DNA from 3 places in the Aquabacterium sp. NJ1 genome. Region 1 is predicted to be linked to each of the others. Evidence: predicted binding sites of a transcription regulator. Region 1 holds the regulator's gene; each other region holds the start of a gene.
What was found. Region 1 encodes FNR, which switches genes on or off when oxygen is low (the NO sensors DNR and NnrR bind a similar motif). Its sites were predicted from a motif close to TTGATNNNNATCAA; they were not measured.
Positions count from the first base shown of each region.

Region 1 (7,912 bases):
CTTCATCGAACCGGATCAAGGCGGGGGCGATGTCTTCGCGCATTTTTCTGCCATCCAGATGGATGGCTTTCGAACCCTCAAGCAAGGCTCCAAAGTCAGATATGACCTGGTAGCCGGGCCGAAAGGCATGCTTGCGCAAAACATCCAGCAGGTTGATGGGGTCATCGCTGACGCCACACCGGACGCTTTGAGCGACATGCACTTCAGAGACCATGGCAGCGCCGGACAGAGCCTGCCTCACTGAGTTCAGCAACAAACAAAAAGCCCGCTCATCGAGCGGGCTTTTTTCATGGACCTCACATGGGGCTCAGGGCCCACATGTTGTTGATCACATGTTGTCGATCATCACCTGACCAAACCCTGAGCAGGACACCTGGGTCGCACCCTCCATCAGGCGAGCGAAGTCATAGGTCACCTTCTTGCTCTGGATGGCCTTGTTCATCGAGCTGATGACCAGGTCAGCGGCCTCGAACCAGCCCATGTGGCGCAGCATCATTTCGGCCGACAGGATTTCGGAACCGGGGTTCACGTAGTCCTTGCCGGCGTACTTGGGTGCCGTACCGTGGGTTGCTTCGAACATGGCCACCGAGTCAGACAGGTTGGCGCCCGGGGCAATACCGATGCCGCCCACCTGCGCCGCCAGCGCGTCGGAGATGTAGTCGCCGTTGAGGTTCAGCGTCGCGATGACGCTGTACTCGGCCGGGCGCAGCAGGATCTGCTGCAGGAAGGCGTCGGCAATGGCGTCCTTGACGACGATGTCCTTGCCCGTCTTGGGGTTCTTGAACTTGCACCATGGGCCGCCGTCCACCAGCTCAGCACCGAACTCCTTCTGGGCCAGGGCATAGGCCCAGTCACGGAAGCCACCCTCGGTGTACTTCATGATGTTGCCCTTGTGAACGATGGTCACGCTGGGCTTGTCATTGTCGATGGCGTATTGCAGTGCCTTGCGAACCAGGCGCTCGGTACCCTCTTTGGACACCGGCTTGATGCCGATACCCGAAGTCTCGGGGAAGCGGATCTTCTTGACGCCAAACTCGGTCTGCAGGAAGTTGATCAGCTTCTTGGCCTTGTCGCTCTGGGCTTCGAATTCGATACCTGCGTAGATATCTTCCGAGTTCTCACGGAAGATCACCATGTCGATCTTTTCTGGCTCCTTGACAGGCGAAGGCACGCCCTTGAAGTAAGTCACCGGGCGCAGGCAGACGTACAGATCGAGCTCCTGGCGCAGCGCCACGTTCAGCGAACGGATGCCACCGCCGACAGGCGTGGTCAGCGGCCCCTTGATGGACACCACATAGTCCTTCAGGACCTTGAGCGTTTCTTCAGGCAGCCACACGTCGGGGCCGTAAACGCGCGTCGATTTCTCGCCCGCGTAGATCTCCATCCAGTGGATCTTGCGCTGACCACCGTAGGACTTGGCAACGGCGGCATCGACCACCTTGATCATCACGGGGGTGATGTCAAAGCCGGTGCCGTCGCCTTCGATGTAGGGAATGATGGGGTTGTTGGGGACATTGAGCGAGAAATCCGGGTTGACCGTGATCTTCTGCCCGCCCTCGGGCACCTTGATGTGCTGATACATGTTGTGGTCTCCGCGTTTGGCGTTTCCGTGAAAAACGCTGCCATGGATGTCGACAGCGTGAAAACAATTCTACGCGAGCGAAATCAGTTGATACGCAATGAGACCAGGGGATTACCGGTATAGGTTGCCAATTAGCGTCGCAGACCTTGCGCAAGATCAGGCACACCACGCCCGCCACTGATCCATGACCTGGTGATAGAGGGCCCATGCGGACATGGCCGCCAGCATCAAGCCCGAAAGGCGAACGGCCCAACGTGGATCGAACGCGGCGCCGGCCTGCGCCGCACCAGACGGTGTCGATGCGAGCGCCTTCCTGGCTGCGCTGCCAGCACAAGCATCCGGGCGCTCCGGCCTCAGCCACAACACCGGCACGATCGCAGCGGCATCCCCTTGCCCAAGCCCGGCAGGCGCAGACACATCCGAACCGCGCCCGATGCGGGCCAACCGACGGAGGACCACAGGCGCCCCCCACACGCCGAACGCACCCGGCACGGCAAAAGCCAGCATCACCAAGCCACCGCCCATGGCGTCAGGCGCCAAGGCGGCCACCATCACGGCCGCGTACAACAAGCCGCAAGGCAACATGGCCCAGGCCATGCCGGCAACAAACGGCCAGATGGCGCGCAAGGCGCCGCCCTCGCGAAACACCGGCGTGGCATTCAAACGGGCACGCAAAGCACGGTAAGCGCCCTGCCCCAACTCGTCCAGCTGGCGAGGCATGGCACCAGACCAAAGCAGCCACAGGCCCAGCAGCAGCGCCAGCGCCTGGGCCATGACCCACAAAGGCTGAAGAAACGAGACCTGGCGCCCCCATTGCGCTGCCGCACCAAAACCCACGGCCGCGACCGCCCCCAGCAAGGCGTAACCCACACAGCGCCCCAGAAGGCTGAGCAAAGGCACACCATTGGGCAGCAAGGCGGCGCATGCAGCACCACACATGGCGGCGCAATGCGGCACGCCACCCAGGCCCATGAGGAACGCAGTGAGCATCAAGCTGGACAGCATGCCCAGCCTCTCCTGGTCAAACGGTCAGATGATGCGCGAGAAGCGCTCAACCGTCTTGTCGGCTTGCAGGTGCCTGTCGAACACCATGGCAATGGCCCGCACGAAATACCAGCCCAAGGCTGTAACACGAACACCGTCAGACTCCAGTTGCACCAACCCCGACTCCACGAGCGGCTCCAACTGGCGCAGTTCAGCTGCGAAGTATTGCCTGAAATCAATCAGGTAGGCGAGCTCGATGGATTCGATGTCCACCCGCCCCTGGCACATGACCGCCATGATCACCGCGCGCCGCACCAGGTCATCGCGCGACAGCATGAGGCCACGCACGATGGGAAACTCGCGCCGACGCAGCGAGTCGTAGTACTCGTCCAGCGTCTTCGCGTTCTGACAGTAATGGGCCCCGACACGACCGATGGCCGACACGCCCAGCCCGATCAGATCGCTGTCCGGGTGGGTGCTGTAGCCTTGGAAGTTGCGGTGCAGGCGCCCTTGCCGACGCGCCACTGCGAGGCTGTCACTGCGCAAGGCGAAGTGATCCATGCCGATGTAGTCGTAATCCGACGCGCCAAAGTGGTTGATGGCCATCGACAGCATGCCGATCTTGTCCTCGGCCTTGGGCAAGGCCGCTGCGTCAATGCGGCGCTGCGGCTTGAAGCGCTGCGGCAGGTGGGCGTAGGCATACAGCGCGACACGATCCGGCTTCAGGCTGGTGACCTGATTGAGCGTACGCTGAAAGCTCTCCAGCGATTGCTTGGGCAAGCCGTAGATCAGGTCCATGTTGATGGACTCGAAGCCCTCGGCGCGCGCCGCCTGCATCAACTCGGCGACCTGCTCGAAGGGCTGCACGCGGTGCACGGCATGCTGGACGTGCGGGTCAAAGTCCTGAACCCCAAAGCTCAGGCGGTTGAAACCCATGGCTGCCAGGCGCTTGAGGCGCGAGGCATCAATCGTCCGCGGGTCGATTTCGATCGAATATTCACCACCTGGCACAAAGCGGAACGCCGACTGCAAGGTGGCCAGCAGGCCCTCCAGCTCGTCGTCGGTCAGGAAGGTCGGGCTACCGCCACCGAAGTGCAGCTGGGACACCGCTTGCCCACGGCCCAGTTGCGCCACCACCAATTCGATTTCCGTGCGCAGCGCGTCCAGGTATTCCAGCGCGCGCTCGTGGTGCTTGGTAATCACCTTGTTGCAAGCGCAGTAATAACAAACCGACTCGCAAAACGGAATGTGCACATAGATGGACAGCGGCGTAGCCGCGCCACCCACCGCACCACCGCCCTCCACGCGTTGCTGCAGGGCTTGCAGGTACTGCGCGGGGCCGTACGCCTCCACGAAGCGGTCTGCCGTCGGGTAGGAGGTGTAGCGCGGACCGCTTACGTCCAGGCGAGACAGCATCTCGCGGGAAATCGCGGGCGCAACGTGATTTGATAGCAGGACCGGTTCACTCATGCCGGGGACTGTGCCAAACTGTCGCCTAGTTGGGTTGATCTGGCTCAAGGTCGGCGACACGGAAGCAGCAACAATCGGGCAACCTTTGAGGTTCCTCATGCTGAACAGTACATTTCCCATCGCAGACGTTTCTGACTCGACCGCCCAACAACATTCCTGTCATCACGACCAAGGCGGCGCGTCTGGCTGTTCCATGAAATACGACACATTCAAAGTAGCCTGTTCGAGTTGCAACCTGCGCGAGTTGTGCCTGCCTGTGGGCTTGTCGCAACCCCAGTTGTCGCACCTTGACTCCCTGGTGGCCACACGCAAGACCGTCAAGCGCGGTGACGCGCTGTTCCACACGGGTGACCCCTTCCGCTCGGTCTATGCCGTGCGGACGGGTTTCTTCAAGACACGCGTTTCATCTGAAGATGGGCGTGATCAAGTGACTGGCTTCCAGATGGCCGGCGAACTGCTGGGGCTGGACGGCATCAGCACCGACCGCCACGCCTGTGATGCCATCGCCCTGGAAGACTCCCAGGTCTGCGTGATCCCCTACTCGCAACTGGAAGACCTGTCGCGCGAGTTCTCGGACCTGCAGCACCAGTTCCACAAGATCATGAGCCGCGAAATTGTGCGCGACCACGGCGTGATGCTGCTTTTGGGCAGCATGCGCGCGGAAGAACGCCTGGCGGCCTTCTTGCTGAACCTGACCCAGCGTCTGCACGCACGCGGCTTCTCCGCGTCTGCGCTGGTGCTGCGCATGACGCGTGAAGAAATTGGCAGCTACCTGGGGCTGAAGCTGGAAACCGTCAGCCGTACCTTCTCCAAGTTCCAGGAAGAAGGCTTGCTGGAAGTGAAGCAGCGCGACATCCGCATCACGGATGAAGCCGGCTTGCGCGCGCTGGTCAACAGCGTGCGCTGCTGACGCATCAATACTGCCGATACCGCCGGCACCACCCAAAAAGCAAAGGCCCGCACTCAGCGGGCCTTTTTCATTCAAGCGTGGTTGTGCACCTGCTGGCGGCGTGCATGGCGACGCACTCTGCGCGCATGCGCGGGAGAGTCAGACACCCGCATCATCCAGTGGCTGAGCAGCGACGATAGCGTCACCAAACCCCAGAACACGAAGAACGCGAGACTGTAGGTTGTCTGGGCATCAGGTTGCCACTGACCGATCCGCAACTGGGTCGGGTCAACCCACGAAAACACCACCATCTCTAGAACCCCTGCAATCAGGAAAGCAGGCCACAAGATCTGGGCAGCGTGCAGTACGCGCTGTGTCATTCGGTTCTCCTTCGTTGAACTGGGACACAAGTCACATATTCCTACGACGGGTCACACAACGAGCGAGGAATAACCCCTAAATAAGGGGGCATACCCCCTAGGGGTTTTACCGATCCACGGACTCGCGAGACTGTTCAGCAGAATGGTTGCGCGCCTGGATGGCGGGTGCCTCGGATGGCGCCCTCACCTGGCCAACAGACGTGTCCAGCACCGGGTCGACGTGCTTGATGGCCAACGAAGCCGTGAACAAGGAAGCCACCACCACGGCGGCCGGGCCACCAAACACCATCCACACGATGGGATAGCGCCACCAGGGCTTCGATTGCTCGATGTTGGCGACTGCGTTGTTTTCAACTTGAGACATGCTTACTCCTGCAAGGTGCGCTCAGCGAGGCACCATGAATGTCGACTTTTCCCGAACGTCGACCTGAGGCCGATCACCCTGGCGAAGCTGCTCCACCACCACGGTCATGCCGAAGGCGCCGGAGCCCATGCGCGCGGCCACTTCTGGCGGCACCCGAACAGCGATGGGCACCCACCGCGCTTCCGCCGGGCCCAGCACTAACTCGTCACCACCCTTGACGATGGACTGGCTGAGCTGCTCCACACCCACGCGGTACTTCTGAACCGATTCGCTGGCATTCATCAGCTGGATCCGATAGACGTTCTCGACGAAACCATCGTCCACGATGCGGGCGAGCGCCCCACGGTCACGGACCACGTCCACACGGAACGGCGGGCGGGAATACAAACTGGTGAGGAAAGCGCCCACGACGATCAGCAGAATGGTCGTGTAGATGAGCACGCGAGGGCGGGTGACGCGGCCCCACATTTCCTTGCGGCCCCAACCGTTGTCCAGCGCATTGAGCGTGGCGTAACGGATCAGGCCACGCGGCGCGCCCATCTTGTCCATCACCGAATCGCACACGTCGATACAGGCCGCACAGCCGATGCACTCGTACTGCAAGCCCTTGCGGATGTCGATGCCGGTCGGGCAGACCTGCACGCACAGTGTGCAGTCGATGCAATCGCCCTGCCCCTTGGACTGTGCGTCCGTCTTGCGGGAACGTGCCCCACGGGGTTCGCCACGTTTGGCGTCATAGCTGATGATCAGCGTGTCGCGGTCGAACATGGCGCTCTGGAAGCGCGCGTACGGGCACATGTACTTGCACACTTGCTCGCGCATGAAGCCCGCGTTGCCGTAAGTCGCGAAGCCGTAGAACAGCACCCAGAAGATTTCCCAGGGACCCATGCCGAAGGACACGACCTCGGCGCCCAGGACACGGATCGGGGTGAAATAGCCCACGAAGGTATAGCCCGTCCACAGCGCCAAGGTGAGCCAGGCGGCATGCTTGGCCACCTTGCGCCCGAGCTTTTCGGCCGTCCAGGGCGATTTATCCATCTTCATGCGCTTGGCACGGCTACCCTCGATCTTGTTTTCGATCCACATGAACATTTCCGTGTAGACCGTTTGAGGGCAGGCGTAACCGCACCACAGGCGGCCCGCCACCGTGGTGAACAGAAAGAGCCCGTAAGCCGAGATGACCAGCAACGCAGTCAGGTAGATGAAGTCCTGCGGGTACAGGACCAGGTTGAACATGTAGAAGCGCCGCGTGCCGAGATCAAACAGCACAGCCTGACGGTCATTCCAGCTCAACCAGGGGGTGCCGTAGAAAGCAAGCTGGGTCACGAAGATCAAGACCACGCGCCAGTTGCGAAACCAGCCTTCTACTTCGCGCGCATAGATCTTCTCGCTCTTCTTGTAGAGCGACACCACCTCCTCCCGACGTGCGTCGCTTTGAGGCGGCGTGGTCTCGGCGGCCTGAATGGGAATGATGCGCTTGGGCGCTGGGGTGGAGGGGCTTGTATCGGTCATGGCACAAAAACGAAAAAGCGGTGAACCCGACGAATACCCTACAGGGTATCACTACGCATGGTTCACCGCCTGACTTTAGCCCTCCGCTTGATCGAGATCAAGCGAATGACAGGGCCTGATTGCTGGCATCAAGGCCTCATTGAGCCTGTGCTGTCTGGGTCGTGTGCGACAGGCTCCAGACGTAGCCAGCCAACAGCTTGATCTGGTCTTCAGACAGGCGAGTTTCCTGTGCCGGCATGATGTTGAGCTTGCCCTTGTTGACCATGTTCATGATGGCCTCTTCGCCGAAACCATGCAGCCAGATCTTGTCTGTCAGGTTGGGCGCGCCAATGGCCTGATTGCCCTTGCCGTCCGCACCGTGACAAGCGGCACACACCTGCTTGAACTTGGCCTTGCCCAGTTCAGCCATGATGGAGTTGTGACCAGCACCAGACAGGCTCAGAACATAGTTCGCAACCTGGCGAACCTCTTCCGGGCTGCCCACGGCGGGCGCCATCACGGGCATCTGACCACGGCGACCATGCGTGATGGTCTCGATGATCTTCTCGGGCGAGCCACCATGCAGCCAGTCGTTGTCCGTCAGGTTGGGGAAGCCTTTGTTGCCCTTGGCGTCCGAACCGTGGCAAGCCGCACAGTTGTTCAGGAACAGGCGCTCACCGATGGCGTGAGCCTTGGGGTCACGGGCCAAGTCTTCAACCGATGCGTTCTTGAACGCGGCGAAGATCTTGTCC
Region 1 covers NZ_JRKM01000001.1:4,757,219-4,765,130, reverse strand. The annotation lists gene JY96_RS20625 (cold-shock protein) at 1-244, shown strand, start outside; gene icd (NADP-dependent isocitrate dehydrogenase) at 329-1,582, opposite strand; gene JY96_RS22620 (sulfite exporter TauE/SafE family protein) at 1,739-2,587, opposite strand; gene hemN (oxygen-independent coproporphyrinogen III oxidase) at 2,612-4,036, opposite strand; gene fnr (fumarate/nitrate reduction transcriptional regulator Fnr) at 4,230-4,946, shown strand; gene JY96_RS20595 (hypothetical protein) at 5,018-5,305, opposite strand; gene JY96_RS20590 (hypothetical protein) at 5,412-5,669, opposite strand; gene ccoG (cytochrome c oxidase accessory protein CcoG) at 5,691-7,181, opposite strand; gene ccoP (cytochrome-c oxidase, cbb3-type subunit III) at 7,318-7,912, opposite strand, start outside.

Region 2 (7,912 bases), 1.3 Mb from region 1:
ACAAGAAGCCCGCCAAAGCAAAAGCGGCCGCGATGAAAATCGCGGCCAGCGTTCTGCTTGAGCGGGGGGTATGTTGCTGCTTGGTCAGGGTCACGGCATGTTGCGCATGGCCGCAGGGTCCATGCTGGGCATCATGTTCGTGTTGAGATGGTAGAGCACCCAGATCGAACCCGACAACATGATCACAACCAAAGCCACGGTGAAGACCATGGCAAGCAGCGACCAGCCGCCTTCCACCTTGGCGTTCAAGTGCAGGAAATAGATCATGTGCACGATCATCTGAACGGCGGCAAAACCCAGGATCACGAAAGCCGTGACACGCGGCGAAGGCAGCACCTTGCCCATCACCAGCCAGAACGGGATGGCCGTGAGCACGACCGACAGCAGGAAGCCGATCAGGTAGCCCTTGTAGGTGGCGTGGTAGCCGCCTTCTTCGTGGTGGTCGTCGTGAGAATGTTGACCCATAAATAACTCCAATACGTACCAGACTGCGCCTTGGCCCTGACCCAGCGAACGCCACGGATCCGGCTTCGCCGGTCCGTCAGCGTTGCCCCCTTGAGGGGGCGGCCGAAGGCCGTAGGGGGTGGTCCTTAAATCGTGCCCATCAGGTAAACGAAGGTAAACACGCCGATCCAGATCAGATCCAGGAAGTGCCAGAACATCGACAGGCACATCAGGCGGCGCTTGTTCTCGGGCGTCAGGCCCAGCTTGCTCACCTGCACCATCAGCGTAACCAGCCAGATGGAACCGAAGGTCACGTGCAGGCCGTGTGTGCCCACCAACGTGAAGAACGAGGACAGGAAGCCGCTGCGCCAGGGGCCCGCGCCTTCGTGGATCAGGTGCGCGAACTCGGTGAGTTCCAGGCTCAAAAAGCCCAGGCCGAACAGGCCGGTGATGGCCAGCCAGCCCAGCACGCCGCCCTTGCTGCCCTTTTGCATCGCGATCATGGCAAAGCCATAGGTGATCGACGAGAACAGCAGCAGCGCCGTGTTGACCGCCACCAGCGGCAGGTCAAACAGGTCGGCACCCGAGGGGCCGGCCGCGTAGCTGTGACCCAGCACGGCGTACACGGCGAACAGCACCGCGAACATCAGGCAGTCGCTCATCAGGTAGAGCCAGAAGCCCAGGAGCGTGCCTTGCTGAGGGTGGTGGTCGCCGTTGTCGTAGAAGACCGGCGCCCCGTTTACATGCGTAGATGCGATAGCCATGGTGTTGTGTTTACTACCTTGTTCGATCAGGCCGCCGAGGCCATCGAGCTGCCTGCACGAGCTTGCTCGGAGCGGGCCACTTCATCGGCCGGGATATAGAAATCACGGTCGTAGTTGAAGGTGTGCACGATCGCGGCGGCGATGGTGGCGACGAAGCCCAGGCCGGCAAACAACCACATGTGCCAGATCAGCGCGAAGCCCGTGCCGGTGGCCAGCATCGCGATCACAAAGCCGGAGGCCGTGTTCTTGGGCATGTGGATGGACTTGAAGCCGACCATCGGTTGCTTGGCGCCACGTTGCTTCATGTCATGCCAGGCATCGTTGTCATGCACGATGGGCGTGAACGCGAAGTTGTAGTCGGGCGGGGGCGAAGCGGTCGACCACTCCAGGGTGCGGCCACCCCAGATGTCACCGGTTTCGTCACGCAGCTGGTCGCGCTTGAGGTAGCTGACCAGCAGCTGCACGCCAAAGGCGCCAATGCCCAGTGCCACGATGCCCGCGCCCACAGCAGCGATCTGGAACCAGATCTGCAGCGAGGGGTCATCGAAGTGGTTCATGCGGCGGGTCACGCCCATCAGGCCCAGCACATACAGCGGGGTGAAGGCCACCCAGAAGCCGATGAACCAGCACCAGAAGGAGACCTTGCCCCAGAAGGCATCCAGGCGATAACCGAAGGCCTTGGGGAACCAGAAGTTGATGCCGGCAAACAGGCCGAACACCACGCCACCAATGATCACGTTGTGGAAGTGCGCGATCAGGAACAGGCTGTTGTGCAGCACGAAGTCGGCGGCCGGCACGGCCAGCAACACGCCGGTCATGCCACCCACCACGAAGGTGATCATGAAGCCCACCGTCCACAGCATGGGCACTTCGAACTTGATGCGGCCACGGTACATCGTGAACAGCCAGTTGAAGATCTTGGCGCCCGTCGGGATCGAAATGATCATCGTCGTGATGCCGAAGAAGGAGTTCACGCTCGCGCCCGAACCCATGGTGAAGAAGTGGTGCAGCCACACCAGGTAGGACAGGATCGTGATCACGACCGTGGCATAGACCATGGAGGCATAACCGAACAGCTTCTTGCCGCTGAAGGTGGAGACCACTTCAGAGAAGATGCCGAACACGGGCAGCACCAGGATGTAGACCTCGGGGTGGCCCCAGATCCAGATCAGGTTCACGTACAGCATGGGGTTGCCGCCCATGTCGTTGGTGAAGAAGTTGGTGCCCAGGTAGCGGTCAGCCGTCAGCAGCGCCAGGGTGGCGGCCAGCACGGGGAAGGAGGCCACGATCAGCACGTTGGTGCACAGCGAGGTCCAGGTGAAGACAGGCATCTTCATCATGGTCATGCCGGGCGCGCGCATCTTGATGATGGTGGCGATCAGGTTGATACCTGAGAGCGTCGTCCCGATACCCGCGATCTGCAGTGACCAGAGGTAGTAGTCCACCCCCACGTCAGGCGATTGCATCAGGCCCGACAGCGGCGGGTAGGCCAGCCAGCCGGTCTTGGCGAATTCACCAATGAACAGCGACACCATCACCAGGATGCCGCCACCGGCCGTCATCCAGAAGCTGAAGTTGTTCAGGAAGGGGAAGGCCACGTCGCGCGCACCGATCTGCAGCGGCACCACGTAGTTCATGAAACCCGTGACCAGGGGCATGGCCACGAAGAAGATCATGATCACGCCGTGGGCGGTGAAGACCTGATCAAAGTGGTGCGGCGGCAGGAAGCCGGCGTTGTCACCAAAGGCCATGGCCTGCTGGGCGCGCATCATCACCGCATCGGCGAAACCACGCAGCAGCATGATCAGGCCCATCACGATGTACATGATGCCGATCTTCTTGTGGTCGATGCTGCAGATCCAGTCGCGCCACAGCGGGCCCCACAGGCGGAACTTGGTGAGCAGGGCCAGCACGCCCAGGCCACCCAGGGCCACAGCGGCGAAGGTGGCAACCAGGATGGGCTCGTGGTACGGAATGGCCTCCAGACTGAGGCGTCCGAAGATCAATTGGCTGAGTTCGGGGGACATCTTCGATCTCGCAAGAGCGTGAAGCGCAACCCTTCAAAGGGCCGCGCGGGATTCAGTTCAGGGCTGGGCGATTTCCGTGCGGGCAGGTGCCATCACGGAAGAGGCCAAGGTGGCAGTGCCGCGTGTGTTGACCGGCGTGCACTGCGCCGCCACCACGATGCGCTCCTGCATGCCGTCGGCCGTGCGCCAGGTTTGCTTGGTCAGGCCGCTCACGCTGCCCTTGCCCAGACCACCCCGTGCATCAATGGCCGCCATCTGGTTGAGGCACATCTTGCTGGCGTCCACGCAACGGTTGAGGATGGCGTCATACAAGGCGGCGTCCACGCTGGCGTAACGGCGCACCCCATCACGCGAGCTGGGCTGCTCCAGCTTCAGGAAGCCGGCGCGGTCCAGGGGCTGGCCTTCAGCCTTGTTGCTGGCGACCCAGCGCTCGAAGTCCTCGTTGGACAAGCCATGGAACTTGAAGCGCATGTCCGAGAAGCCGCCGCCACTGTAGTTGGCCGACATGCCCTGGTAGACACCGGGCTTGTTGATCACGGCGTGCAGCTTGGTCTCCATGCCGGGCATGGCGTAGATCATGCCGGCCAGCTCGGGGATGTAGAACGCGTTCATCACGCTGGAGCCGGTGATCTTGAACTGGATGGGGCGGTCAACCGGGGCGGCCAGCTCGTTGAGGGTGGCAATGCCCTGCTCGGGGTAGATGAACAGCCACTTCCAGTCCAGGGCCACCACTTCCACCACCAGGGGTTTGACGTCAGCCGGTACGGCGCGCTCGGCGTCGATGCGGTCCAGCGGGCGGTAGGGGTCGAGCTTGTGCGTGCTGATCCAGGTGATCGCACCCAGGGCGATGATGATCAGCAGCGGCGCGCCCCAGATCATCAATTCCAGACGGGTGGAGTGATCCCAATCGGGCGTGTACGTGGCAGACGTGTTGGAAGCGCGATACCGCCAGGCAAAAAACAGCGTCAGCACGATCACCGGAACGATGATCAGCAGCATCAGCAGGGTCGAGGTGACGATGAGGTCAGCCTGTTGCCGGGCGATGTCGCCATGTGGCTTCATCACGACGAAGTTGCAGCCGGACAGCGCGGCTGTGGCGCCCAGGAGCCCCAGAAGGGCCAAGGGTCGACGGGACGGACGGGAAGGGTACATCAGGGTTACCCGCGCGGGCGGGAAAACGAGAGTTGTGCAGCGGGCCCGAATGTATCTTGATTGAGGTGGATCAACCATTGGACATTTTGTCCAATGCACCAGGAGACCACCGATATGAGTACTGCAGGCACCCATGCAATTCACATCATGAAAAATGCTCCTGAAGCGCCCCCCATCGAATCGCTTTCTGTCGCGCCGGGCGACATTGCGGTGGGCGTGGTGATCGGACGGGCATCCGAGTATTTCGACTTCTTCGTCTACGGCATCGCGTCCGTGCTGGTCTTCCCGGCGCTCTTCTTTCCCTTCGTTGACCGATTGCAAGGCACCTTGTTCGCCTTCACGCTGCTGGCGCTGGCCTTCGTCGTGCGCCCCATCGGCACCCTGGTGGGCATGGCCATCCAGCAGCAATGGGGGCGCAGCACCAAGCTGACGGCCGCCCTCTTCCTGCTGGGCAGCTCCACCGTGGGCATGGCCCTGCTGCCAGGCAGCGAAACATCCGGCGCCTGGGTCGCCATCTCGATGCTGACGCTGTGCCGCATCGGCCAGGGCCTGGCGCTGGGCGCCTCCTGGGACGGCCTGCCCTCGCTGATGGCGCTCAACGCGCCGGAAAGCCGACGGGGCTGGTACGCGATGCTGGGCCAGCTGGGCGCGCCGCTGGGCTTCATCCTGGCCAGCGGGCTGTTTGCCTACCTGTGGGGCAGCCTGTCCACCGAGGACTTCCTGAGCTGGGGCTGGCGCTTCCCCTTCTTCACGGCCTTCACCATCAACGTGGTCGGCCTGTTTGCGCGGCTGCGGCTGGTCGTGACCCATGAATACGAACGCGAGCTGGACGCCCACGAGCTGGACCCCTGCAACCCCAAGGAGCTGTTCCAGGAACAGGGCCTCAATGTGGTGATCGGCGCATTCGCCGCCCTGGCCAGCTACGCCCTCTTCCACCTGGTGACGGTGTTCCCACTGTCCTGGGTGGCCCTGCACGCCAGTCAGGCCATTGGCCGCTTCCTGTCCATCGAGCTGGTGGGCGCCGTGCTGTGTGCCATCGCCATGCCGCTCTCGGGCATCATGGCCGACAAGATCGGACGCCGTCGCACGCTGGGCACGCTGGCCATCGCGATCGCGGCCTTCAGTGTGGTGACCCCCTGGCTGATCGACGGCGGCGCCATCGGGCAGGACGCCTTCATCCTGATCGGCTTCGTGCTCCTGGGGCTGTCGTACGGCCAGTCCGCGGGCTCGGTGACCTCCAACTTCCTGCCCAAGTTCCGCTACACAGGCGCGGCCCTGACGGCGGACCTGGCCTGGCTGCTGGGCGCCGCGTTTGCCCCGCTGATCGCGCTGGGGCTGTCCATGCACTTTGGTCTGCTCGCCGTGAGCGTCTACATGATGACCGGTGCCGTGGCCACCTTGCTGGCCCTGCGCGTCAACAAGAGCCTGTCGGCCGTGCGCGACTGAGCGTACGCGACCGAGATCAACGGGCAAGGCCGTTCAATTTGCACGGTTGTGGCCCGGCCATGCGCCGGGCCTCCTCACAGCCAGGTCCAGCTCAACTAAGCTTGGGCTGGACCGAACTGGTCCCCAAGCCTCACTGTGATGACACGCGCCGACAGCATCGACAAGACACGCCCCCACAAGCTGGCCATGCCCGCGGGTGAGGACGCGGCACAGTCGCCCTTTCTGGTCTACCAGTACCTGGACAACGGTGAGCGCGTGGAGGTGCCCAACACCCCCTCCAACCAGACCCCCGGCGTGCTGGCGCAGGAGATGCGGATCCGGCAGGCGCAGTTCCTGCAGATGGCCGAAGATGCCCTGCACACCAAGGGCACGCCCGAGTGGCAACAGCTTTTCGAGCACGACAACGCCAAGCGGCGCGCCCAGGAGATGGCGGACCGCGCCAAGGTCTACGACGACCTGGAACAGATGATGTGCTGCGGCTACATGAGCAGTGGCCTGCCGCTGCCCGACCGCGTGCACTACCACCGCACGCGAGAGGCCCTGGCCGAGTACCTGGCCACCAAACCCGAACGCGATGCCATGCGTGACGAGATCTCCGACCCTGCATCGTGCCGGGCCTGGGAAATCGTTGAACAACAGGCCGAGGTCTACCTGCAATACGCCTATTTCTTCGACACCAGCGACATCCACGACCGCGAGCAATGCCGCCGCATCAGTGCCGTGGAAATCTTCGAGCTGATGAACCAGGGCAGTTAGCCCGAGCGGCGCCCCTGTCACCGTAAGATTCAGGCCACATTCAATCCAGGAGGCCTGAAGTGTTCTCACACATCTTTGTGAGCGTCAGCGACTTTGAGCGGGCGCTGGCTTTCTACAGCCAGGTCCTGAGCCAACTCCACATCGAACAGCGATTTTGTGAACCCGACAAACCCTGGGCGGGCTGGCACAGCGCGGGCGGCACACGCCCCTACTTCGTGATCTGCAAACCCTTCAATGGCGAGCCCCATGACCCCGGCAATGGCCAGATGGTGGCTTTCACCGCGGCCCATCGCGAGATGGTTCGCGCGGCCTACCAAACCGCCTTGGCAATGGGCGGCCGCTGCGAAGGGCCACCGGGCCTGAGGCCCCACTATCACGCGCACTATTACGGCGCGTACTTTCGAGATCCCGACGGCAACAAGGTCTGCGTGGCGTGCCACAAGCCCGAGCCACCCTGCCCGGCACCCGCCAAAACCGGCACCATGCGCATCCTGAGCGTCTCTGGCAGCGTGCGTGCCGCGTCCATCAACACGGCGTTCTTGCGCGCTGTGGCGCAATCAATGCCCAGTGACGTTCAGGTCACTGCCTACGAAGACTTGGCCCTGCTGCCCATCTTCAACCCTGACCTGGATGGCACGCCACCAGCGCAGGCTGCGCAGTGGCGCACCCTGGTTGCCCAAGCCGATGCCCTGCTCATTGCCAGCCCGGAATATGCGCATGGCATCACGGGTGCGATGAAGAATGCGTTGGACTGGCTGGTCAGCCATGAGCCGTTTGTCAATAAACCCGTTGCCGTGGTCAACACCTCAGACCGGGCACACCATGCCGACGATGCACTCCGTGAAACCTTGATCACGATGAACGCCCGGCTGATTGAGGAAGCGTCGATCACCATACCGTTACTGGGCTCCCCCATTCACCTTGATGACTTGGCTCGGACCAGGCTGGTCATCGACGCCTCCGCAAAAATCCTTGAAGGCCTGAGGCAGGCAAGCGCATGTGACACCGCGGCTAACACGCCCCGCCACCCGACGGGCTCACCATAAAATGACCTGAACGATGCCACCTTGGCGCGCATCGACATTCGGGAAGGCAAGCCATGATCGATCACACCGGCGTTGTCGTCAGCGACATCGAGCGCAGCAAACATTTCTACCTGGCTGCCCTGGGCGCCATTGGCTACCAATTGCTGATGGCCCTGCCGGCTTCGGTCACCGGCCACACCGATGTCGCGGGCTTTGGTGAACCACCGAAGCCGGATTTCTGGATCAGCGCAGGCCAGCCCAACCAGCCGCCTGTTCACATCGCATTCAGGGTGGCTTC
Region 2 covers NZ_JRKM01000001.1:3,449,118-3,457,029, reverse strand. The annotation lists gene JY96_RS14845 (SURF1 family protein) at 1-94, opposite strand, end outside; gene cyoD (cytochrome o ubiquinol oxidase subunit IV) at 91-465, opposite strand; gene cyoC (cytochrome o ubiquinol oxidase subunit III) at 591-1,208, opposite strand; gene cyoB (cytochrome o ubiquinol oxidase subunit I) at 1,235-3,235, opposite strand; gene cyoA (ubiquinol oxidase subunit II) at 3,293-4,387, opposite strand; gene JY96_RS14820 (MFS transporter) at 4,535-5,833, shown strand; gene JY96_RS14815 (hypothetical protein) at 5,972-6,589, shown strand; partial or broken gene JY96_RS14810 (VOC family protein) at 6,649-7,035, shown strand; gene JY96_RS14805 (NADPH-dependent FMN reductase) at 7,072-7,635, shown strand; gene JY96_RS14800 (VOC family protein) at 7,689-7,912, shown strand, end outside.
Region 2: cyoA (ubiquinol oxidase subunit II) is a predicted target of FNR. The motif match lies at 4,448-4,461, and genes of this name have one in related genera.

Region 3 (7,912 bases), 2.9 Mb from region 1:
GCGCGCCCGATCAGCACAGCAAAACCCAGGCCGATGGCGCCGATCATGAACTTGACGCGCCAGGGCGGTGTGCGCGAAGCCAGCAGCGGGCTGGTCGCGTAACGCACGGTGGGCATGGCACCCTTGCCTTGCTGGCGTGGTTTGCCACGCAGGCGGCGCATCAGGTCACCCAGGCGGCTCATGGCTGCACCCCCTGGCTGGTGGCACCACCACCCGACGCCGCGGTGCTCACATAGTGCGTGACGGCCGGCGTGTTGTTGAACATGTGCAGCTTTTCGCGCGCCAGCTTTTCAACACGCAGCGGCGTGGCCTGCGCGCGCTTTTCCAGCTGCAGACGCTCAAATTCGATCTGCAACTCGCGCGATTGCGACTGGGCCTTTTCCAGCTCCACGAACAGGTGGCGCGATTCGTAGCTGGCCCGGATCAACCAGAAACAACTCAGCAGCAGCACGATGGCCAGCAGGATGTTGAGGCGCGCCATCATCGACGTCCTCCCTTGCCACCGCTTTTGCCACCAGCCTTGCCCTTGCCCGCCTTGGCCGGCGCAGCCACCAAGGCCTCTGACCAGGGCACGTTGGTGCGCTCGGCCACGCGCAGCACGGCAGAGCGCGAACGCGGGTTGCCCGCCACTTCTTCAGCGGAGGGCTTGATGCGCGCGATGGCGTCCAGCATCAGGGGCTTCGGGCTAGCGAATGGCACGCGGCGGTCGACTTCTTCGCGGCTGTGTTTCGCGATGAAGGTCTTGACGATGCGGTCTTCCAGCGAATGGAAGCTGATGACCGACAGCCGCCCGCCGGGCGCCAGCGTCTTCAAGGCTGACTCCAGAGCGTCTTCCAGTTCACCGAGCTCACGGTTGACGTGAATCCGAAGAGCCTGGAAGGTTCGGGTAGCGGGGTCTTGCCCGGCTTCACGGGTTTTGACCGTACGAGCCACGAGCGCCGATAGCTCGGCAGTGGTTCGCACAGGCTGGCCTTCATCGCGGCGAGCGACAAGCGCCTTTGCAATGGGCCAAGCAAACCGTTCTTCGCCGTACTCACGGATGACCTCCGTGATCTCGTCCACCGAGGCATGCGCCAGAAAATCCGCCGCGCTCTCGCCTTGCGTGGTGTCCATGCGCATGTCCAGCGGCGCATCGAAGCGGAAGCTGAAACCGCGCGCGGGGTTGTCGATCTGCGGCGACGACACGCCGATGTCCATCAGCAAGCCGTGCACCTGCGGCAAGCCCAGATCGGCCACCACATCCGCCCAGGACGAGAACGGTGCGTGCACGATCTGGAAGCGTGGGTCGTTGATGGCGTTGGGGCCTTGCGTGGCGTGGGCAATGGCCTCCGGGTCCCGGTCCAGCGCGATCAGACGCGCCTGCGGGCCCAGCCTGGACAGCAGGAGACGTGAATGGCCGCCGCGACCAAAGGTGGCATCGACGTACACCCCCTGCGGATGCGGACCGACGTCGGCATCCCACAAGGCATCGACCGCCTCGTGCAGCAGGACAGTTTGATGCTGCCAAGGTGTGACTCCTTCCTGCATCGCGTCAGAAGGTGAAGTCTTGAAGCGCCTCGGGCATGGGCTGAGCCATGACCTCGGCTTCGTGTGCGGCGTACTTCTGGGCGTCCCACAACTCGAAGTGGCTGCCCATGCCCAACAGCATCACGTCCTTGGTGAGGCCGGCTGCGGCGCGCAGTTCAGGCGAGATCAGCACGCGCGCAGCGCTGTCGATCTCGACGTCCATGGCGTTGCCCAGAAAGATCCGCTTCCAGCCGGCGGCCGACATCGGCAGCGCGGCAACCTTGTCGCGGAAGGTTTCCCACGCGGGGCGCGGGAACACCATCAGGCAGCCATCGGGGTTCTTGGTGATGGTCAACTGGCCTGCACAAAGGGCCTGCAAAGCGTCGCGATGGCGCGAGGGAACGGCCATCCGCCCCTTTGCGTCCAGCGACAACGCTGATGCCCCTTGAAAGACCAAGCTCACACAAAACCCCACGAATTTGCACTAAATCCCACTTTATCGCATCCGCACCCCCAAAACAAGGTGGAAGTAAAAAAAAGTTCAATGAAATCAAAGACTTAGATGCGATTGCGGCGCGAAAACGCAGAAAAAAAGTCCTTATGAATCAAGGACCTGCAAGGGGGTCTGGAAGTGGAAGATGAGGAATTACCCCCTTTGGGGCTGGGGTAAGCACTGGGTGGACTCCCACCCATCGGCCCCCTGATCGCGGGAAAGATGCCCGACTTTCCTGACTTGGATCAATCAAACTCATTGCGAATCGTTCGCATTTAAAACTAGAATGGGCTCATGAAATCGCAGCACCACCCTCATCACAGCAAGTCGCCGGCCATCACGCTGGACAAGCTGCCCGTGCGGGCGGTGGCGACGATCCAGGACATCAAGGCTGGCCACCACGACGGCGGCGCCCTCAAACGCCGGCTGATGGAGCTGGGCTTCGTGCCGGGCGAGCGCGTGCAGGTGCTGCGGCGCATTTTCTTTGGCCGTGGGCCCCTGGCCGTCCGGGTGGGCACCAGCACCTTCGCCATGCGCAAGCTGGAGTCCTCGCTGATCGAAGTCGTTGTGGCCTGATCGTTCAGCGTCCCGTATTTTCTCATTGGCCAGCAGCAGGAGCGACCTCATGGCGGCAGCGACACCTGAAGTGTCAAACTCTCCGCTGATCGCCCTGGTCGGCAACCCGAACTGCGGCAAGACCGCGCTGTTCAACCGCCTCACGGGTGCCAAGCAGAAGGTCGGCAACTACGCCGGCGTCACCGTCGAGCGCAAGGAGGGGCAGTTTGTGTCCCCCGCCGGCCAAGGCTGGCGCCTGCTGGATCTGCCCGGCGCCTACAGCCTGCTGGCCGCCACCCCCGATGAAGCCATCACGCGCGATGTGATCGCCGGCGTGCGCGCGGGTGAATCGGCGCCGGTGGGCCTGGTCTGCGTGGTGGATGCGACCAACCTGCGCCTGAACCTGCGCATGGTGCTGGAGCTGCAGACCCTGGGCGTGCCCATGGTGCTGGCCATCAACATGATGGACCTGGCCACCAAACGCGGCATCCACATCGACACCGTCAAGCTGCAGCAGGAGCTGGGCATCCCGGTGGTGGAAGCCGTGGCCGTGCAGACCGGTGGCGAGCGCGCCCTGCTCAACCAGCTCGACCAACTGGACTGGGCCAAGCTGCCCAAGCCCACCGCCCCCCGGCCCATGCAGCGCATCGCGCAAACGCCAGTGGAAGACACCCACAAGCGCGTGAGCGCGTTGCTGGCCAAGTGCGTGACCATGCCCGAGCAAGGCTCGCACCTGACCGCCGTGCTGGACCGCTACGTGCTGCACCCGGTCATGGGCCCGCTGATCCTGGCCGGGCTGATGTTCCTGGTCTTTCAGGCCGTGTTCACCTGGGCCAAGCTGCCCATGGACCTGATCGACAACGGCATGGGCCTGGTGGGCGACTGGGTCAAGGCCCACATGGCAGACGGCATGCTGCGCAGCCTGCTGGTGGATGGCGTGATCGGCGGCGCGGGCAGCGTGCTGGTCTTCCTGCCGCAGATCATCATCCTGTTTGGCTTCATCCTGGCACTCGAAGACTCGGGCTACCTGCCGCGCGCGGCCTTCCTGCTGGACCGCATCATGGGCAGCGTGGGGCTATCGGGCCGAGCCTTCATCCCGCTGCTGTCGAGCTTTGCCTGCGCCATCCCCGGCATCATGGCCACGCGCACCATCGCCGACCCACGTGACCGCCTGGTCACCATCCTGATCGCCCCCTTGATGACCTGCTCGGCGCGCCTGCCGGTGTATGCGCTGCTGATCGCGGCCTTCATTCCCAGCCGCACGGTGGGTGGCATCTTCAACCTGCAAGGCCTGGTGCTGTTCGCGCTGTACATGGCGGGCATTTTCTCGGCCATGCTGGTGGCGCTGGTGCTCAAGAAGTTCATGAAACAAGGCAGCGCCCAGCCCCTGCTGATGGAGCTGCCCGACTACCACGTGCCGCACCTGCGCAACCTGGCGCTGGGCCTGTGGGAGCGCGCCAGCATCTTCGTCAAGCGCGTGGGCACCATCATCCTGTCGCTGATGATCATCCTGTGGTTCCTGTCGAACTTCCCTTCGCCACCGGATGGCGCCACGGGGCCGGCCATCCAGTACAGCCTGGCAGGCATGGCCGGCCGCGCGCTGGAGGTGATCTTCGCGCCCATTGGTTTCACCTGGCAGATCTGCATCGCGCTGGTGCCGGGCATGGCCGCGCGTGAAGTGGCCGTGGCGGCATTGGGCACGGTGTATTCGATGTCACAAACCGGCGACGAACTCAGCAGCGCGCTGCAAGGCCTGATCGGTCACGCCTGGTCACTGCCCACGGCCCTGTCGCTGATGACTTGGTATGTGTATGCGCCGCAATGCCTGTCCACGCTGATCGTGACGCGCCGCGAGACCAACGGCTGGCGTGTGCCGATGATCATGCTGGGCTATATGTTTGCGCTGGCCTATGCCGCCTCGTTTGCGGTGTACCACCTGGCCCTGCGCTGGGGAGCCTGACATGCGTCTGGACTGGCAAACCCTCGTCACCCTGGCCATCGGCCTGGTGGCCGCGCTGTACCTGGCACGCCGCTGGTGGCCAGGGCTGCGCAACTTGTTGACCCCACCGGCCACGCCGCCGTCGGCGAGCACCTGCCCATCCAATCAAGTGGCCTCACCCGCTGCATCCTGCGGCAGCGGCTGCGGCAACTGTGGCCACCAAGCCAGCCCTGTCACCAAGGACCACCGCGTCCACGTGGTCCGCACCCGACAAGGTTGATCCCCGAGGGGCGAGCACGCGCCAGCAGCCCGATATCGAGGGCTCGCCCCCCCACGGTCAGGGGATGAATCCCCCCCGTGCCGGGGATGGCTGAGCACACGTCCTGATTCCTACACTGAGGTCAATCAGAAATATTTCAGGTCCATCCCCTGTCATCCGCTCACATGCGCCCCCTGTACGCCATTGCGCCATTGGCCTTGTTGCTGACCCTCTTCGGGCCCCCGCCCCACGAGGCCAACAAGGTGCTGGCCGACTTCATGGACCACTTCCTGGGCCACAGGGCGCACCCGCAGCTTGACAACAGCACCGACGCCCGCGCCAACAAGCCCGCTTCGATGGGCGGCGAGGTGGTTGAAACATCCTTCAGCCGCTGACGGATTTAATTGCCCCCGGTTTGACGCAGCCCTGCGCGGGCGCATTACACTGCGCACTGCTCCGGGGTGTGCCTCACGTTTTGACGTGCTGGCGCTGAGATGGAATACCGAACCCGCTGAACTTGATCCGGTTCATACCGGCGAAAGAAGAGCTGTACCTGATGCGAGTGGTCTGCACTTGTCCCGCGTGGACGAGCCCCTGCCTGACCTCACCTCGCAGCGCCTGACACCCGTCAGGTCCAGGCACCCCTCGGAGCATGTGTTGCCACTGCCACCGTTGGAGCTGCCGATGAACGCCCCTGACCTCACCATTGACGCTGCCGCCCTGCAAGCGCTGGATGAACTCACCCGCCTGACCCGTGAGCCCTTGCCCGCATCGCGCAAGGTGTACGTTGAAGGCAGCCACGCTGGCGTGCGCGTGCCGATGCGTGAGGTCTCGCTGACCAATGGCGAGTCGGTCACGCTGTACGACTGCTCCGGCCCGTACACGGACCCGAACGTCAGCATCGACGTCACCAAGGGCCTGCCGCCTGTGCGCGAGGCCGCCGTGGTGGCCCGTGGCGACACGGAACAGTACGAAGGCCGCTCCATCCAGGCGGTGGACGACGGCCTCAAGCCAGATGAGCGCCACGACGAGCGCATGGCCGCCCTGCGCGCTGCCGCAGCAGGCCTGCAGCGCACGCCGCGCCGCGCCAAGGCCGGCGCCAACGTGACGCAGATGCACTACGCCCGCAAGGGCATCATCACGCCGGAGATGGAGTTCGTGGCCCTGCGCGAGAACCAGCGCCGGCTTGATCTGGCCGAGGACTGGCGCAGCAAGTACGGCGTCGATGCCGAGCGCGAGGCCCGCCTGCGCGGCAACCCCATGGGCGCGGTGATTCCGCGCGAGATCACGCCCGAGTTCGTGCGCGATGAGGTGGCACGCGGCCGCGCCATCATCCCCGCCAACATCAACCACACCGAACTGGAGCCGATGGCCATCGGCCGCAACTTCCTGGTCAAGATCAACGCCAACATCGGCAACTCGGCCGTGACCTCGTCGATCGAAGAAGAGGTTGAAAAGCTGGTGTGGGCCATCCGCTGGGGTGCGGACAACGTGATGGACTTGTCCACCGGCAAGCACATCCACACCACGCGCGACTGGATCGTGCGCAACAGCCCCGTGCCGATCGGCACCGTGCCCATCTACCAGGCGCTGGAAAAGGTGGGCGGCGTAGCCGAAGACCTGACCTGGGACATCTACCGCGACACCCTGATCGAACAGGCCGAGCAGGGCGTGGACTACTTCACCATCCATGCCGGGGTGCGCCTGCCCTTCATCCACCTCACGGCCAATCGCCGCACGGGCATCGTCTCGCGCGGTGGCTCCATCCTGGCCAAGTGGTGCATCGCGCATCACAAAGAGAACTTCCTGTTCACGCACTTCGAAGAGATCTGCGAGATCATGAAGGCGTATGACGTGAGCTTCTCGCTGGGCGACGGCCTGCGCCCCGGCTCGCTGAGCGATGCCAATGACGAAGCCCAGTTTGCCGAGCTGAAGACACTGGGCGAGCTGACCCAGATCGCCTGGCAGCACGATGTGCAGACCATGATCGAAGGCCCCGGCCATGTGCCCATGCACATGATCCAGGCCAATATGGACGAGCAGCTCAAGCACTGCCATGAGGCGCCCTTCTACACCCTGGGCCCGCTGACCATCGACATCGCACCCGGCTATGACCACATCGCCTCGGCCATCGGCGCGGCCATGATCGGCTGGATGGGCACGGCCATGCTGTGCTACGTGACGCCCAAGGAGCACCTGGGCTTGCCCAACCGCGATGACGTCAAGCAAGGCCTGATTGCCTACAAGATCGCGGCCCACGCGGCGGACGTTGCCAAGGGCCACCCCGGCGCCCGTGCGCGTGATGATGCACTGTCGCAAGCGCGCTTTGACTTCCGCTGGCAGGACCAGTTCAACCTGGGCCTGGACCCGGAAACCGCGCGCGACTTCCACGACGAGACGCTGCCCAAGGATGCCTCCAAGGTGGCGCACTTCTGCTCGATGTGTGGCCCCAAGTTCTGCTCGATGAAGATCACGCAGGAGGTGCGGGAGTTTGCGGCGCAAGGCATGGCCGCCAAGTCCGAAGAGTTCAAGAGCGTGGGCGGCGAGCTCTACATCCCCATCAAGGCCGAGCAACCCGCCGCCTGATCACCGCGCCCCTAAGCCACGCATCCACAAGGAACCGTCATGCAAGGCGTTTCTCGACACAGCGACAGCCGCTTGAGCATCGGCATCGCCGGCGCCGGCCTGTTGGGCCGCCTGCTGGCCTGGACCCTGGCGCACCAGGGGCACCAGGTCAGCGTGTTCGACCCGGCTGCGGGCCCCGGCCCCAGCTTTGACGGGCAAGGCGCGGCGGGCTTCACGGCGGCGGGCATGCTCAGCCCGCTGGCCGAGCTGGATGCCTCCGATACCGATGTGGCCGCACGCGGCTGGCACTCGATCGAGCGCTGGGCCCAAATCACCCGCCAGCTGGCCGCCCAGCACACCAAGGCGCCGCACTTCGATCGCCTGGGCAGCCTGATGGTGGCCCACGGCCCGGACCTGGGTGCCGCCCGACGCGTGCTGGCGCGTGTGGAGGCGGGCGCGCGGCAATGGCCGCATCAGGCGCAAGCCCTGCAAGCCTCGGCCTTGAAAGAACTGGAGCCCGCGCTGCACAGCGCACTCGGGCCACTGCATGCCTGGCTGCTGCCCGGCGAAGGCGCCATCTGCACGGTGGGCACGC
Region 3 covers NZ_JRKM01000001.1:1,871,374-1,879,285, forward strand. The annotation lists gene JY96_RS08025 (penicillin-binding protein 2) at 1-161, opposite strand, end outside; gene ftsL (cell division protein FtsL) at 179-484, opposite strand; gene rsmH (16S rRNA (cytosine(1402)-N(4))-methyltransferase RsmH) at 481-1,527, opposite strand; gene mraZ (division/cell wall cluster transcriptional repressor MraZ) at 1,532-1,963, opposite strand; gene JY96_RS08045 (FeoA family protein) at 2,294-2,575, shown strand; gene feoB (ferrous iron transport protein B) at 2,625-4,514, shown strand; gene JY96_RS08055 (hypothetical protein) at 4,516-4,773, shown strand; gene JY96_RS08060 (hypothetical protein) at 4,938-5,147, shown strand; TPP riboswitch at 5,200-5,313, shown strand; gene thiC (phosphomethylpyrimidine synthase ThiC) at 5,437-7,338, shown strand; gene JY96_RS08070 (FAD-dependent oxidoreductase) at 7,378-7,912, shown strand, end outside.
Region 3: JY96_RS08045 (FeoA family protein) is a predicted target of FNR. The motif match lies at 2,235-2,248, and genes of this name have one in related genera.